Regions from separate parts of the Vibrio tubiashii ATCC 19109 genome, predicted to be linked through region 2. Evidence: riboswitches for the same ligand, from Rfam matches in the RefSeq annotation. Region 2 holds a riboswitch; each other region holds the start of a gene.
The links. A riboswitch is a leader RNA that binds a small molecule or an ion and turns the genes downstream of it on or off. The one in region 2 is predicted to bind thiamine pyrophosphate.
Positions count from the first base shown of each region.

Region 1: another riboswitch for thiamine pyrophosphate. It lies ahead of thiC (phosphomethylpyrimidine synthase ThiC); the one in region 2 lies ahead of thiB (thiamine ABC transporter substrate binding subunit).
Region 3: another riboswitch for thiamine pyrophosphate. It lies ahead of thiD (bifunctional hydroxymethylpyrimidine kinase/phosphomethylpyrimidine kinase); the one in region 2 lies ahead of thiB (thiamine ABC transporter substrate binding subunit).

Region 1 is NZ_CP009354.1:3,252,549-3,258,211, reverse strand. Features, by position in the region: rRNA gene IX91_RS14975 (23S ribosomal RNA) at 1-208, shown strand, start outside; rRNA gene rrf (5S ribosomal RNA) at 299-414, shown strand; tRNA gene IX91_RS14965 (tRNA-Asp) at 447-523, shown strand; tRNA gene IX91_RS14960 (tRNA-Trp) at 694-770, shown strand; gene IX91_RS14950 (multicopper oxidase family protein) at 1,057-2,439, shown strand; gene crcB (fluoride efflux transporter CrcB) at 2,548-2,931, shown strand; TPP riboswitch at 3,001-3,099, shown strand; gene thiC (phosphomethylpyrimidine synthase ThiC) at 3,263-5,203, shown strand; gene IX91_RS14935 (thiamine phosphate synthase) at 5,203-5,663, shown strand, end outside.
Region 2 is NZ_CP009354.1:2,913,076-2,918,738, reverse strand. Features, by position in the region: gene mpl (UDP-N-acetylmuramate:L-alanyl-gamma-D-glutamyl-meso-diaminopimelate ligase) at 1-783, shown strand, start outside; gene IX91_RS13270 (flavin prenyltransferase UbiX) at 798-1,424, shown strand; TPP riboswitch at 1,473-1,594, shown strand; gene thiB (thiamine ABC transporter substrate binding subunit) at 1,662-2,648, shown strand; gene thiP (thiamine/thiamine pyrophosphate ABC transporter permease ThiP) at 2,658-4,262, shown strand; gene thiQ (thiamine ABC transporter ATP-binding protein) at 4,246-4,950, shown strand; gene yjgA (ribosome biogenesis factor YjgA) at 5,194-5,663, opposite strand, start outside.
Region 3 is NZ_CP009355.1:1,680,464-1,686,126, forward strand. Features, by position in the region: gene IX91_RS22765 (ABC transporter substrate-binding protein) at 1-547, opposite strand, end outside; partial or broken gene IX91_RS22770 (ABC transporter permease) at 562-1,275, opposite strand; gene IX91_RS22775 (ABC transporter ATP-binding protein) at 1,355-2,101, opposite strand; gene thiD (bifunctional hydroxymethylpyrimidine kinase/phosphomethylpyrimidine kinase) at 2,091-2,921, opposite strand; TPP riboswitch at 3,022-3,131, opposite strand; gene IX91_RS22785 (HDOD domain-containing protein) at 3,299-4,129, shown strand; gene IX91_RS22790 (LysR family transcriptional regulator) at 4,225-5,115, shown strand; gene IX91_RS22795 (VCBS domain-containing protein) at 5,128-5,538, opposite strand.

The sequences.
Region 1 (5,663 bases), 340 kb from region 2:
GTGTCGCCAGACGCATTGCCCGGTAGCTAAGTTCGGAATCGATAACCGCTGAAAGCATCTAAGCGGGAAGCGAGCCCTGAGATGAGTCTTCCCTGACCCCTTGAGGGTCCTAAAGGGTTGTTCGAGACTAGAACGTTGATAGGCAGGGTGTGTAAGCGTTGTGAGGCGTTGAGCTAACCTGTACTAATTGCCCGTGAGGCTTAACCATACAACACCCAAAGGGTTTTGATGGACTCAAAGCAAGAACTTTGAATGTGTAATTACAGAACTTAAAACAGCTTTCCGAATTAAGAATTTGCTTGGCGACCATAGCGATTTGGACCCACCTGATTCCATGCCGAACTCAGAAGTGAAACGAATTAGCGCCGATGGTAGTGTGGGGCTTCCCCATGTGAGAGTAGGACATCGCCAGGCTTTAAATTTAGACTCAAGAGTCTAACCAGTGCGGAGCGGTAGTTCAGTTGGTTAGAATACCGGCCTGTCACGCCGGGGGTCGCGGGTTCGAGTCCCGTCCGCTCCGCCACTTATTTCGAAACCTCGCTATGGCGAGGTTTTTTCGAATCTACAATTTGAAAGATTCTACAGGGGTGTAGCTCCAATTCGAAAGAACAAAGAGCAGCGGATTCCCCAAATACCTTGTGATAGGGCGTGTTGGGAGTTCGAATCTATTCGAACCTGATTGTAGAAAAATTTAGGGGTGTAGCTCCAATTGGCAGAGCAGCGGATTCCAAATCCGCGTGTTGGGAGTTCGAATCTCTCCACCCCTGCCATCTTCGAAAGCCTCAGCAGAAATGCTGAGGCTTTTTTCGTATTCGTGTCAAATCAAAGCAGCGGATTTCGCCATTACCAAAGACGAGCGTGCCGGGAGCTGGAGTGCCAGCCCAGTCGAATCTTTCCACCCTGCCATATTCAAGGCTCTAGCAGAAATGCTGGAGCCTTTTTGTTTTTCTAAAGGCGAGTACATCACCCCTAGCTCTCAAACTCGATTCCTTGTTGAGAATTATTCTTACTAATCTGTTACATTTGGTAACTTGTTTACTCAATTGTCTCTAGTTTATGGATATTTCTCGTCGCCACTTTATTAAAACAGGATTAGCTGTTTCTGCATTAAGCGTTTTGCCTGCATGTACTCTAACTCGTGCTAAGAGTGATAAGGGTGAGTTCGTTTATGAGCTCACCGCAGAGCCAGCAACGGCCGAACTAGTACCTGGTTATACAACGAATGTACTTGGATTTAATGGTGAGATTCCAGCCCCAACGATTCGTTGTCGTCAAGGACAAGAAGTTACGATCAGATTTACCAATAAGCTTTTAGAGCCAACCACGATTCACTGGCATGGGCTAAGAATTCCAATAGAAATGGATGGTGTACCATTCTTAAGTCAGGCACCAATCATGCCGGGTGAAACTTTCGAGTATCGCTTTACCCCACCTGATGCAGGGACCTTCTGGTATCACCCACATATGAATAGCGTCAAGCAACTTGGTATGGGTTTAGTGGGACTGATCATCGTCGAAGAAGCGGTTCCAGTAGAGTTTGGTGAAGAACACGAGTTGATGCTTAAGCACTGGCACCTTGATAAACAGGGGCAGTGGAAAGAGTTAATGATCCCTCGTCTTAGCGCGAGAATGGGAACCCCCGGAGAGTGGAGTAGCGTCAATGGTGTACATGAGCCTAAGTATCAATTAAAGGAAAATGCCACTACTCGGCTGCGTATCGCAAACGTCGATAATACCATTACCTATCCGATTGCTATTGAAGGGGCGGAAGCATGGGTGATAGCCATCGATGGTAACCCGATTAAAACTCCCTATAAGCTCTCTCAACATAAAATTGGCCCAGGTATGAGGGTTGACCTTGCCTTAAGAGCTCCGAAGCAAGGAGAGTCCGTTTACGTCCGATACATGAAAGGCAGATTTCCGTTTCCTCTGTGTGAGTTTGAAGCGATCAGGTCTGATCTTTCCGATCACAGACCGATCCCTCAACTTCCTCTTAATCCAGTGCCTGATCTTGATTTAGCCAATGCGGAGAGAGTCGACTTCGTATTTGAATGGGAAGGAGCAATTTCACCGGTTGGAAAAGATGGTAAGTCAGTTCCTAAGTTTTGGTTAACCAACAAACGGGCTTGGGAAGGGATGTCGAAAGATAATATTCCCGAGCCACTCGCTTCGTTACAACTGGGCAAAACTTATGTTTTCTATCTCAAGAATGTCACTCAGTATCATCACCCAATTCATATCCATGGCCATACATTCACAGTATTAGAGCTCAATGGTAAAAAGGTCGACGAGCCTTTCCACACTGACACTGTTTTACTAGGCAAAAACGGCACGGCTATCGCAGCGTTCGTGGCGGATAATCCAGGGCGCTGGATGTATCACTGTCATGTGATCGAGCATATGAAAACCGGTCTAATGGGATATATAGAAGTTAAGTGACTCCTGTAACTTTTAAAATGTTTGCAGTTAGCAATGGCTAAATCTTAATTTATGATCTTCCGTGAGCGTGTATTTTGGCTACAATACACCCAGTCAATTGGAGGAATTATGGGTCAGTTTTCAATATTGGGTTTTATCGCACTCGGTGGTGCATTTGGAGCATGCTCTCGTTATCTTGTTTCAGAGCTTTGTGTTGTGCTTCTTGGGCGTGGCTTTCCATACGGTACGCTAACTGTTAACGTGGTCGGTTCTTTTATTATGGGCTTGCTTATTGCGGCTTTTGAAAATGAGATGCTAGCTACCGAACCATGGCGCCAAATTATCGGATTGGGCTTTCTTGGAGCACTCACCACCTTCTCTACATTCTCTATGGATAATGTGCTTCTAATGCAGCAAGGTGCATTTTTTAAGATGAGTTTGAACGTGTTGCTGAATGTCTTTTTAAGCATTTCTGCCGCATGGATTGGTTTTCAAATACTCATCAAGAGCTAATGTTGGTTAAAATTTAGCTAATTATTGTTCATCACGGCTTGGTTTACCCAAGCCGTTTTTATATACTGCAATTACTTGTCGGAGTGCCATAAGGCTGAGACCGTTTATTCGGGATCCGTTGAACCTGATCAGATTAGAATCTGCGAAGGGAACAAGAGAAGATATCTACACCAGAGTTCTTTCTGGTTACCTATCAAATAGTCGAATGTTGTTATATACCATTAGTGCAGACTAATAAGGTCATAATTCGATTCCTCTTGTCGCATCTTTCCGCCAAGCATTTTTATCCCATTACTTTTTATCTAAGAATAACAAAGCAAGGAAAAATGCTATGTCGAGTCGCAAACAAGCGAGACTGGAAGCAAAACAGTTCATTGATACACTTTCGGTACAGCCGTACCCAAATTCAAGCAAAGTCTATGTAGAGGGTTCACGCCCAGATATTCGTGTGCCTATGCGAGAAATCTCACTCGCGGATAGTCTTATCGGGGGCACAAAAGAAGCGCCTATTTTAGAGCCCAATGAGCCTGTACGTGTTTACGATACTTCTGGTGTATACACTGACCCAGAACACACTATTGACCTTTACAGCGGCCTACCAAAGCTAAGAGAAGGGTGGATTGAAGAACGTGCCGATACTGAATTACTCGACGATGTTAGCTCGGTATACACCAAGGAGCGTTTAGAAGACGAGACGCTTGATGAGCTACGTTATGGCAATTTGCCACGAATTAGACGTGCTAAAGATGGTCAGTGTGTCACTCAGCTGCACTATGCGCGCAAGGGTATTGTTACCCCAGAGATGGAATACATCGCCCTACGTGAAAACATGGGTCGCGCTCAATATCGCGATCAGGTGTTAAATCAGCAGCACCCTGGTCAAAGCTTTGGGGCCAACTTACCCAAAGACATTACTGCAGAATTTGTTCGTAAAGAAGTCGCAGAAGGTCGAGCGATTATCCCTTCCAATATTAACCACCCAGAATCTGAACCAATGATTATTGGGCGTAACTTCTTAGTTAAAGTAAACGCTAATATCGGTAATTCATCAGTGACATCTTCAATTGAGGAAGAGGTTGAGAAGCTAGTATGGGCGACTCGCTGGGGTGGCGATACTGTTATGGATCTGTCTACTGGCCGCAATATTCATGAAACTCGTGAGTGGATTTTACGTAACAGCCCGGTGCCGATTGGTACTGTGCCAATGTACCAAGCGCTTGAAAAAGTAAACGGCATTGCGGAAAACCTCAACTGGGAAGTGATGCGCGATACTCTGATTGAGCAAGCAGAGCAGGGCGTCGATTACTTCACTATTCACGCAGGTTTGCTACTTCGCTATGTACCTATGACGGCAAAACGTGTGACTGGCATTGTTTCTCGTGGTGGTTCTATTATCGCGAAATGGTGTTTAGCGCATCATCAGGAAAGCTTCTTATATACTCACTTCCGCGAGATTTGTGAAATCTGTGCCAAGTATGATGTGGCGCTTTCTCTTGGCGATGGATTACGTCCTGGCTCAGTAGCCGATGCGAACGATGAAGCGCAATTTGCTGAGCTTCGTACTCTTGGTGAACTAACCAAGATTGCTTGGGAATATGACGTACAGGTCATTATTGAAGGGCCTGGCCATATTCCGATGCATATGATCAAAGAGAACATGGAAGAGCAGCTAGAGCACTGTCATGAAGCGCCGTTTTACACCCTTGGCCCACTGACAACCGATGTTGCGCCGGGCTATGATCATATCACTTCAGGTATTGGTGCCGCGATGATTGGTTGGTATGGCTGTGCGATGCTTTGTTACGTTACTCCAAAAGAGCACCTTGGCTTACCGAACAAAGAAGACGTTAAGGTAGGTATGATCACCTATAAGCTCGCAGCACATGCGGCCGACTTAGCCAAAGGTCATCCTGGTGCTCAGGTCCGTGATAATGCGCTTTCTAAAGCGCGTTTTGAATTCCGTTGGGAAGACCAGTTCAACTTATCGCTAGATCCTGACACTGCACGAGCTTACCACGATGAAACTCTACCTCAAGAGTCTGGAAAGGTTGCACACTTCTGTTCAATGTGTGGACCTAAGTTCTGTTCAATGAAGATTTCACAAGAGGTACGAGAGTACGCGAAAGATACTGAACAAGTAGCGGCGGACCAAGCTATCTCGATTAAAATGCTCGACGATCCACTTGAAGGTATGCGTCAAAAATCGCAGGAGTTTCGAGATACAGGTTCTGAGCTATACCACCCAGCAGCTCATGCAGAGGTAAGTGACTAATGAGCAAAATCCTAATTCCGTCATCATTGATTGAGCTAACAGGCTTAGTTCAGCAATGTTTGTTGTTGGCGAAAGAACGGGGTTTTTGCGTCGAAGAGGTTGAGTTGGGTGTAAGCCCAACTCAGTCTGTTCAGCTTGTTCGCGACCAACAAATTACACATGTCGCTACCGATCTCATTGATGGGTACGACTATGACTCAGATTACCCGTTTACACTTTATTATCGTTCAGGCTTGTCAGTAGAAGCCTGTGCAGAGCAACCATCTAATGCCATTTATATTGGCATTGCTGATGGTTTGGCTTGTGATAAAAAGGATGAAGTGCTCCAGATCGATATTTGGCGTCATCCCATTAACGATGAAGTGAGAGCGCTTTCCGTTAAGTCTAAACTCAATTCTGTATTTGAGTCTGAGTATCACTTTGCTTGGATAGTCGTGTTGACCGTACTTGATTTTCCTAT
Region 2 (5,663 bases):
GCTGACATCTTTGACGATCTTGAAGCGATAAAACGTCAGTTTCATCATCTTGTTCGCACAGTGCCGGGCAATGGACGCATTTTTGCACCGAAACAAGATGGTGCGCTACAAGATGTACTTGAGCGCGGCTGTTGGAGCGAAACCGAGTTTAGTGGTGAGCAAGGTGACTGGCAGGCGGAGAAAATAAACATTGATGGTTCGCAGTTCAAAGTACTGTTCCAAGGTGAGCAAGTGGGTATTGTGAGTTGGAACCTAGTTGGTGATCACAATGTAGATAACGCTTTGATGGCGATAGCAGCAGCGCGTCATGTCGGGGTCACCCCAGACCTAGCTTGTGAATCTCTAGCCAAATTCATCAATACCAAACGCCGCTTGGAGCTCAAAGGTGAGGTCAATGGCATCACGGTTTACGACGATTTTGCCCATCATCCGACCGCGATTGAACTGACGCTCGGTGGATTACGTAACAAGGTCGGCGATAGCAAAATTATCGCAGTACTCGAACCGCGCAGCGCTACAATGAAGCGAGGTGTACACAAGGATACGTTGGCCGCGTCGTTACAAAAAGCCGATCAAGTGTTCTTATATCAACCCGACTCGATTGATTGGTCGGTGGAAGATATTGCAGAACAATGTGATCAACCTGCGCGAACCTCAGATAATGTCGATGAGCTAGTGGAGCAAATTGTTGCTAGTGCTAGTTCAGGTGACCAGATTCTGGTTATGAGCAATGGCGGGTTCGAAGGTATTCACAATAAGCTTCTGGCAAAGCTAGAGCAATAGTGTAGTTTTTTAATATGATTAAACAACAAAAAGCCATCACCTTAGCCTTTACCGGTGCCTCTGGTGCTCCTTATGGTTTACGCCTTTTAGAGTGCCTTCTGGCTGCTGATTACCAAGTCTATCTGCTTGTTTCATCCGCTGCGAGAGTGGTGCTTGCAACTGAACATGACCTTAAACTGCCAGCTAATCCTGATTCGGCTAAGCAAACTTTGGTTGAGCATCTCAATTGCGACCCAGACAAGCTGGTTGTATGCGGTAAAGACGATTGGTTCTCTCCGGTAGCATCAGGCTCTGCTGCGCCGAAACAGATGGTCGTCTGTCCTTGTTCTGCAGGAAGTGTTGCGGCGATCGCTCACGGTATGTCTGATAACCTGATTGAACGTGCTGCAGACGTGGTGATGAAAGAGCGCGGCCAACTGCTGCTAGTGGTTCGTGAGACCCCATTCTCTACCCTGCATCTAGAGAATATGCACAAGTTGTCACAAATGGGCGTAACCATCATGCCTGCTGCGCCAGGTTTTTATCATCAACCCAAATCGATAGAGGATCTGGTTGATTTTATGGTCGCGCGTATTCTTGATCATCTAGGAATAGATCAAGGATTGGTCCCTCGCTGGGGCTACGACTCTCGTCAGAGCTGATATGTGAACGGCGCTAGCTATTGAGTCACATAACTATTACAATTCGACCGTTACTCATCGGGGAGCTATTGACCTAATTTATGTTAGCGTCAGCTGAGATCGAGCTATCGCTTGGGACCCGTGTACCTGAACCAGATAATGCTGGCGTAGGAATTGAGTTTGGATTTGAACTCCGCTTCTCAAGCCTGTGCCGCTCAGACAAGGAGAGAGCGAGCAGTGAAAAACACTCTAAGCACCATTTCAATTAGTACCCTAGCGTTAGCAACGCTGGCGACATTCTCAGCGACAGCCACAGAAAACAGTTTAACCGTTTATACCTACGACTCTTTTGCCGCCGATTGGGGCCCAGGTCCTGTTGTAGAAAAAGCGTTTGAAGCGCATTGTGGTTGTGATGTTAATTTCGTCGCGTTGGATGATGGTGTTTCTATCCTTAACCGTCTACGTTTAGAAGGTGACAACAGCAAAGCGGATATCATTTTAGGCTTAGACAACAACCTAATAGCGGAAGCGAAAAAGACAGGTTTGTTGGCTGAACATAGCGTAGACACTAGCAAGGTTTCATTGCCAAATGGGTGGGCAGACAAAACTTTCGTTCCTTATGATTTCGGCTACTTTGCGTTTGTTTACAACAAAGAGAAGCTAGCTAACCCACCAAAAAGCTTGAAAGAGCTGGTGGAGTCTCGCGATGATCTGAAAGTGATCTATCAAGATCCACGTACTTCAACACCAGGGCAAGGTCTGATGCTGTGGATGAAGTCTGTTTACGGAGATGACGTGACTCAGGCTTGGCAAAATCTAGCCAAGAAAACCGTAACTGTGACTAAAGGTTGGTCTGAAGCGTATTCAATGTTCCTCGAAGGTGAGTCTGATCTGGTTCTCTCTTACACCACGTCACCTGCCTATCACTTGATTGCCGAAAGTGACAACAAGTATGCAGCCGCTGATTTTACCGAAGGTCACTACACTCAAGTGGAAGTGGCTGCGAAGGTAAAAGCGTCTAAAAATCAAAAGCTAGCCGATGAGTTTATGAACTTTATTCTTAGTGATGAGTTCCAATCAGCGATGCCAACAGGTAACTGGATGTACCCAGTCACAGACGTTGCACTGCCTGAAGGTTTTGAAACCCTAACTCTTCCAAGCAAGGCTCTGACCTTTAGCGCCGACGAAGTGGCCGAAAATCGTAAATCTTGGATTCGCGAATGGCAAAGTGCGCTGACATTCTAAGAGGCTCTTTTGCGTAATACCCCAAAAATTGGCTTATGGGTCGCGATATTCATCGCGACCTTTGTCGTTTCTGCTCTTGGTGCTTTACTGGTTAACGCGCCATCGCTAGATATCAGTCAGGTGTGGAGTGATCCATACTATCGACATGTCACCAAATTCAGTTTCTATCAGTCTTTTCTCTCTACTTTGCTCAGTGTTGGTTTTGCCATCCCAGTCGCGCATGCGTTATCTCGCCGTCGATTTAGGGGTAAATCCCTGTTACTCAAACTGTTTGCTACCACACTGGTGTTGCCTGTCTTAGTCGGGGTGTTTGGCCTTCTTGCCATTTATGGCAATAGTGGTTTGATTGCTGAATTGTTCAAAAGCCTAGACAGCAAGTTGCCGTTCTCAATATATGGGCTGAATGGGATTTTGTTGGCGCATGTGTTTTTTAATCTTCCTTATGCGACCCGATTGCTGCTGCAGGCATTAGACTCTATTCCACAAGAGCAGCATAAACTGTGCGCCCATCTTGGCATGGGACACAGGGATAAATTTCGCTGGATTGAGTGGCCGCGTCTACGACAGCAATTACCTCATGTCAGTGGCTTGGTGTTCATGCTCTGCTTTACCAGTTTTGCAACCGTAATGGCACTCGGTGGTGGGCCTAAATCAACCACGATTGAGTTGGCCATCTATCAAGCCATTAAGTTTGATTTCGATCTCCAAGCTGGCGCGCTATTGGCTATCTGGCAAATGATGCTGTGTGGTGTGATGGCGCTGACCATTCAACGTTTAGCAAAACCGATTTCAGTCACCTCTGGCTCGCAGACTCAGATTATTTACTTGTCTAAAGACTCGTTTGTTTCTAAGTGTTGGGATTGGGGATGGATAGCCTTTTCAATGCTGCTGGTGCTACCTCCGTTACTGATGGTGCTGCTCAGTGGTCTTAACAGTCACGCGGTTTATGTTTTCACCGATGAGCGCTTTTGGCAGGCGCTATGGGCGTCCGTGAAAGTGGCGACCATGGCAAGTGTGATAGCGGTGATTGCTGGCATTGCCATCTTGTTAACCAGCCGGAGATTGCGCCTTAACTATCGTGAGAAGAGTGCGGATCATATTGAGTTGATTGGCACCATTATTCTTGTCACACCCGGTCTCGTGATTTCCACCGGACTGTTTCTATTGCTGCGCTCATTTACGGATGTATTTAGCTTAGCGCTAGTGGTTGTCGTAGCCGTGAACGCGTTAATGGGTCTGCCATATGTGATTAAAACGCTCTCTCAGCCAATGCTGCATGTTGAGCAGCAGTATCAATATGTTTGTGCCAGTTTAGGCATGAAAGGTTGGAATCGTTTTAAAGTGGTTGAGTGGAAGGCGCTGAAAAAGCCGATGGCTCATGCCTTTGCGATCAGTTTTATGTTTGCGATTGGTGATTTAAGTGCGATTGCACTGTTTGGTAGTCAGGAATTTCGCACCTTGCCACTTTACCTATTCCAACTGCTCGGTAGTTACCAAATGGAATCTGCCGCAGTAGTCTCTGTAACTCTATTGTTCTTGAGCGTCGGCTGTTTCACGCTCATTGAAACCTTATTAAAAGCCAACTCGAAGGTGAATCATGCTGACCTTAAGTAATGTCGATTACTACTATCACAATGAACTGTTTCACTTTGATACTTCGATTTCACCGCAGTCGATTGTTGCCCTGATGGGGCCAAGTGGCGCAGGTAAATCGACATTATTGGCTTTGGTAGCGGGTTTTATTGAGCCGACCGAGGGAGCGATTGAGGTTGAAGGCAGCAATATTGTTGGTAAAGAGCCACATCAACGCCCATTCGCTATGCTGTTTCAAGAGCATAACCTATTTGCTCATTTAACCGTGCGTCAGAATATAGGGCTTGGCTTGCACCCTGGCTTAAAGCTCACTTCCGATCAGCAGGCGCTAGTAGAGCAAGCCGCGCAGCAAGTCGGGGTTGAAGCTTATCTTGATCGATTACCAGAGCAACTTTCCGGTGGTCAGCGTCAACGTGTTGCGTTAGCACGCTGTTTTGTTCAACCGCATAAGATATGGCTGCTCGATGAACCTTTCTCTGCCCTTGATCCTATTCTGCGCGAAGAGATGCTTAACTTGGTAAGCAAGTTAGCTGAAGAGAGGAAAATTACTGTAGTCATGGTGACGCACCATATCAGCGACGCCAAGGCAATTGCCTCTGATTTTATCTTTGTCTCCAATGGCCGAGTCGAAGTCGCGGATAACATTGAACAACTGTCATCGAGTCATGCTAACCAAGCGCTAAGTGATTTTGTTCGTGCGGGGGAGTAGGAGAGGGAACGGACTTCGCCCTATGGAGCGCTTCGCTGCTGGAAAACTAGTCTGACAAGCCAGCGTATCCCGCACCCCGTTTCCGTAGCAAGGCGTTCCAAACAAAAAGGGTTGACGTTCGCACGTCAACCCTCAAAATTCTCCAGCTCTCCAGCTCTCCAGCTCTCCAGCTCTCCAGCTCTCCAGCTCTCCAGCTCTCCAGCTCTCCAGCTCTCCAGCTCTCCAGCTCTCCAGCTCTCCGGCTTAAATCTCTTCTTCGTTTAGCTCTTTTAGCACTTGGAAGATTTCGCGGAATGCTTTTGCAGGCTTACCTGCTTTTTTCTCTTTTGCTGCCTGACGAGCAAGCTGGCGTAAGCGTTGACGATCGGCTGCTGGGTAAAGCTCCATAACATCACCGATTGCGCTATCGCCTTCTTCTACCACGCGGTCACGAAGCTGCTCAAGCTTATGAAGCTCGGCGGTCGCTTGCGAATGCTTGTTACGTACTTTATCCAGTGCTGCTTGCAGTGGTTCAGTCTCTTCGAAACGCATCAGCTTGCCGATGTACTGAAGTTGACGGCGGCGAGCTTCGTTCTTGAAACGTTGCGCGTCCTTAATTGCCTCTGCAAGGTCTTCGCTTAAGGGAAATTTTTCTAGCACGGACGGCTTCAAGCTCGCGAGTTCTTCACCTAGCTTTTGTAGCTCTTCCATGTCGCGTTTCAATTCGGTCTTAC
Region 3 (5,663 bases), on a different replicon from region 2:
AACCGCCCCAAATCGCATCAACCTTGCCCGATGCCAATGAAGAAGAGAGCGCCCAACCAACATTGATGATGTTCACGTCTGAAAACTTCACACCCTCTTGGCCCAGCATAGTACCGATGGTGGCTTCTTCGTTGCCCGCAATCGCAATACCAATGTTTTTGCCTTTTAGGTCAGCCAGATTGTCGTTCTTGCCGTTATCTAGCACCATCAGTGTGTTAAGCGGCGTTGCAATCAGTGTCGCAGAGCGAATCAGTGGCAAACCGGCAGCGACATCAATGGTCAAGCTTGGTTGGTAGGAAATCGCCAAATCGACTTTGCCTGCAGCGACAAGTTTTGGCGGCGTGCTTGGATCGGCAGGTTCTTGGATCTCGACTTCTATGCCTTGCTGTTTAAAGTAACCACGCTCTTTAGCAATGACGATTGGCCCATGGTTAGGGTTAACAAACCAATCGAGCATTAGAGTGAGCTTCTTCTCTTCTGCAATGGCATTCGCTGATAATAGTGAGGTGAGTAGTGCCACTGCACTGATTTTTTTGGTTATTTTCACGGAGTATCCTTTCTTTATTGATTTTCCCAAGGAATAAATTTTTTAAGTAGTTTGTCTGTAATGAAATAGAGAGAAACGGAAAGCAGAGCGAGGATGAATAATGCGGCGAACATTTCATCGATGATCATGCGTGCATTCGCTTGAAGCATTAGGTAGCCAAGACCCGCACTTGAACCGACCCACTCTCCGACTACGGCACCTATCGGTGCAATCACAACGGCAACTCGAATACCTGAGGCCAAAGTTGGCAGCGCAGCAGGGAGTTGTATGTGTCTTAATAGCTGCCATTTACTTGCTCCCATTGTCTTGGCGAGATCGAGATAACCCTTTGGTGTATTGCGCAAACCGTCATAGCAACAAGTGGTCACAGGAAAGAAGATAATGATTGCCGCCATCACCACCTTGGACGCGATGCCGTACCCAAGCCAAAGCATCAGTACAGGCGCAATGGCAAACACCGGAATTGCTTGGCTCGCAATAAGCATGGGTAACAGCCAACGTTTTAATGGTTTAAACAGCAACATTTGCAGTGCAAAGATAAGCCCCATAGAGAGGCCAAGCAGTAAACCCAGTATGATTTCTTGCCCAGTAACAAGAGTGTGTTTCATGAGTACATCAAAACGTGAAATCAATCGCTCGAAGACATCTAGCGGAGCAGGCAAAATGAAGCTTGGCATATCAAAAAAAACCACAACGCTGTGCCAAATGCCCAAAATCACCAACAGGCTAACCGTCATACGCACCATTGGGTTTGTCACCTGAGCGTTGATTCTCTTATTAGGCAGCGTAAGTTCTAGATTCGTTACCTTACTCATAGTCTTGCTCCAACTTGTCTAGAATACTTCGCTGCAAAGCTGCGCACTCACCATCTATCTCGCGCGGAGGCAGTGAGGTAGGAACGTCCAACGGGTGCGCATAGGCAGGTACACCCTGAAGCAAATAGAGCGCATCCGATAAACGTACTGCTTCTTGGGGATCGTGGGTAATCAGCACAACGGTTTTGCCCTTGAGTAACTTGGCTGACAAGGATTGCAACTTATGGCGCGTGACGGCATCTAGCGCTGAAAAAGGCTCATCCATTAGCACAACAGGCTTGTCTTGCATCAGTGTACGCGCAAGGGCAACACGCTGACGCATTCCCCCAGATAACTGAGCAGGCATACTATTAACATGGGCAGCTAACCCAACCTGTTCAAGCAACTGAAGTGCTTTGTCATGATCAACATTTTGCGCACCAAAGTTACGGCTTAACATAACGTTATCTATGACATTTAACCAAGGCAGTAATAGGTCTTGCTGGGCCATGTAGGCGATTTGCTCATGTAAGTCTTGCCCTTGGCTTAGCTTAAGCGTCCCTTGCCACTCCACTTTGTTATCTAGCAAACCAGCTAAATACCGCAACAGAGTGGTTTTACCGCAGCCGCTTCGACCCAGCAGACTGGTCCACTTCCCAGCTGGGATGTGCATATCTAAGCCAGTTAGGGTCGGGGTTGGGCTATCGAGATAGCGAAGCTGTGACGCCTTGAGCTCTATCCCGATCGCTTTAGCGCACATTGGTGTGGCCACAGAAAAAGTGGTTCACTGGGCCATGACCTTGACCCACATCTAACTGATCGGCGTGCGCAATGGCTTGAGAGATATATTGCTTACCAAGATACACCGCTTTATGAAGACGGTTACCTTGAGCAAGGTATGAAGCAATGGCAGAAGAGAGGGTGCAACCTGTACCGTGCGTATTTTTGGTCGCGACACGTTTTGCGCTCAATAACTCACTGCTTTCTTGCTCAATAAGGAGATCATTACTGTTTTGGTCTTTCTCTAAGTGCCCACCTTTAAGCAGCACTGCTTTCGCCCCAAGCGCGCGTAATGACTCGATCATCGCCCCCATTTGCTCTTCATCTTGAGGAACCTCACCACCAATCAGAGCCGCCCCTTCAGGTAGGTTCGGGGTAATAAGATCCGCGAGTGGTAGCAGTTCTTGTTTGAGCGTAGAGATTGCCGATTGTTCTAGTAACAGATCACCGCTTGTTGCAACCATGACAGGGTCAACCACGAGATGCTTAGGTTGGTATTGACGTATTTTAGCCGCCACGACCTTAATGATTTCGGCATCAGCCAGCATACCAACCTTAACCGCGACGACATTCAAATCAGTAAATACGGCATCAAGCTGGCTTTCAATATGCGCTAATGGAATCGGGTGAATGGCGGTCACACCTCGGGTGTTTTGCGAAGTAATGGCTGTAATGACAGAGCACGCGTAACTGCCTGTCGCTGACATCGCTTTAATATCCGCTTGGATGCCTGCGCCGCCACCGCTGTCAGAGCCAGCAATGGTTAATACAATAGGTGTTGTGTCTTGTGAATGTGGCATAGATGCTCCTACTACAAGACGTATAGGAACTCTCGACCACGAAAAGAACGCTCATAAAGAGACTTACTATCGAATGCGAGTACACTAAACCCGAGAAATGGAATTAGTGTGCATAGTTCCCTACGTCAGTGCTAACTGAATCAGGTTCAACGGGTCTCGCTTCGCGATCTCAGCCCTTTCCCTATTGGGTAGGCTCCCCGACTATTTCCGCAGATGATAACAATAAAAGTAAATTTAGTGCATCACTTATTTGGTGCGATGCTACAAAAAACAAACAAAACATTAGCCCGCACATATGGTATTGATTGCTTATCTTTGTAACAGGATAAGTTTCTGAACTATAGTAACTTAGCTCACATGGAATTAAGGAGAGAGCTATGAGCCAGGAGGCACTACTATCTCGACTGAACGAGTTACCGAGAATCCAGAAGGTACTTCAAGAGCTTCTCGATATGGTCAACACAAGTGATGTCGACTTTAAAGAACTAGCGAATAAAATAGCAACGGATCAAGTTCTTAGCGCTAGATTGCTCCGTCTTGCCAATTCAGCTCATTTTGGAGGAAGCAAAAGCGTATCTTCGATAAATGAAGCCTTACTTCGAGTTGGAACAGGCCCCGTGAGAACATTAGTTGTCGCTTCAGTTCTCTCTAGTGCCTTCCCTAGAATTAAAACATTAGATATGGATAAATACTGGGAAGAAACGTTCGAAGTGTCGATTATTGCTAGCAAAATTGCCGTTGAGACAGGCATGGATAGCAATGAAGTTTTCACAACGGGCGTATTACACAACATTGGCGAGTTGATGATTCATACGTTAGTTCCAGAGCAAGCAAAAGCCATTGCAGAAAGAGCCGAAGCGGGTGAAAGTGCCATTGCGGTTCAGGAAGAAATATTAGATATCACAGCACCTACTCTTGGAGCAAAACTAGCCAAAACTTGGCGCTTCCCTGATGACATGGTCGACGCCATTGCAAATTTTGCGGAGCCACGAGATGCCGAGATTTCTCCTAAAATGGCCACCACTCTTCATTTGGCCCGTTCGATTCATCGCGACTGGGATCTGCTCGAAAGCGAAGAAGGCAAAGCTCGCTACCTTACCGAACACCCGGACTCTCGCTTGTTGCATATTTCAGCTGCCTTTGCACCAACAATCGACAAATATCGAGGCAATGGTCGTGACCTCGCATCCCACTTAAACGCCGCGTAAAACATAAGGTGAGCGTACGGCTCGCCTTTTTTCTATCAGAAACCTCTGTTATCGCATAAACTAATCTCGATAATTTTATGTTATGAGAAAGTACGATGATTAACCCTGTCTGGCTCAAAACCTTCGTTACCCTGCTCGATACAGGCCACTTTACCAAAACTGCTGAGAAGCTGTTTATGACTCAGCCTGGTGTTAGTCAACATATCAAAAAACTCGAGCAAGCTTGCGGCTATCCATTAATTGAAAGGCACAACAAAAGTTTTGAAGTTACAGAAGCTGGCCGTAGTGTTTACCAACATGCGATTCAGCTTGAGCGACAAGAGTCTGAACTGCTTAGCTCTTTAAACATGGAAGACCCTTTTTCAGGTGATGTTTCGCTGTCTTGTTCGGGTTCACTGGCACTATTGCTCTACCCACATCTACTCAATTTACAATGTAAATACTCGCAGCTCATATCAAGACTAGAGGCCGCGCCTCATCAAAAAATTGTTGCTGATGTCTTATCTGGCGCAACAGACATTGGAATTGTGACGCAGGTTCCATCTGATTCTCGGTTTAGTTCAGAAGTTTTAGGCAATGAGCCGCTATGTTTAATGCTGCCCAAATCACGTGCATCTAAAAATTTAAGCCAAGAGATGCTAAAAGAAATCGGTCTAATCCAACACCCGGACGCGATTCATTACCTTTCGATTTACTTTGCTCAATGCGGGGAGTCTGAGCTGGAGAAAATGAATATCGATGATATTCCGGTCACAGGCTACATCAATCAGTTGAGCCAAATCTTGCTGCCTGTTGCCAATGGATTAGGATTTACCGTCTTGCCCAAAAGCGCACTCGATTCGTTTGCCGAGAGTGAACGAATTTCTATCTTCGATCCAAGTAATGAAGTGGTAGAAACCTTGTATTTCTTGACTAAAAAACATCGCCAGCTACCGAAACGCCTTGAAACTATTAAAAACGAAGTGGTGCAACATTTTCAGCAGTAAAATGTACGCTCGTTAGCCAAAACTGATCGTGGTTTCTAACTCTTCAATCGAAGCGCCACCATTATCGCCAACAAGCACAATCGTCACAGCAAAGCGATTACCGTCTGTCGAACGTAAGAAGAAGGTTTCAATCTTTCTTTCCCCCATCACTAAGTACTGGGTTTTAATGCTATAGACCGAATAATCCCAGTGACCGGACTCGTCAATAACTAAAGAGCCTAATGTGCCAACCTTTGCAGTGACACTCTTAGGATTGAAACGAATGCGACGACGGTTTTCTCCACTGATCGAGAACATACCGGAGTCAAACAGCAATGGGGAGAAGTCACGCTGTACCATTGATAGTAGGCTCGCATCGCCCGACGATGCACCAAAAGAGTTCGCCATATGGGTGTTATTGGTCATTTGGTTTAGGTAAGCCATAACGTTCTCCTTAAGATATCTAGACTCAACTAATGTGAGCATTCATATCTTCTACTAACGCAATGTGCATGCCAAAACAGAAATACTCAACAAGGTGTATATAACTTCGTATTTTCAAATAGATA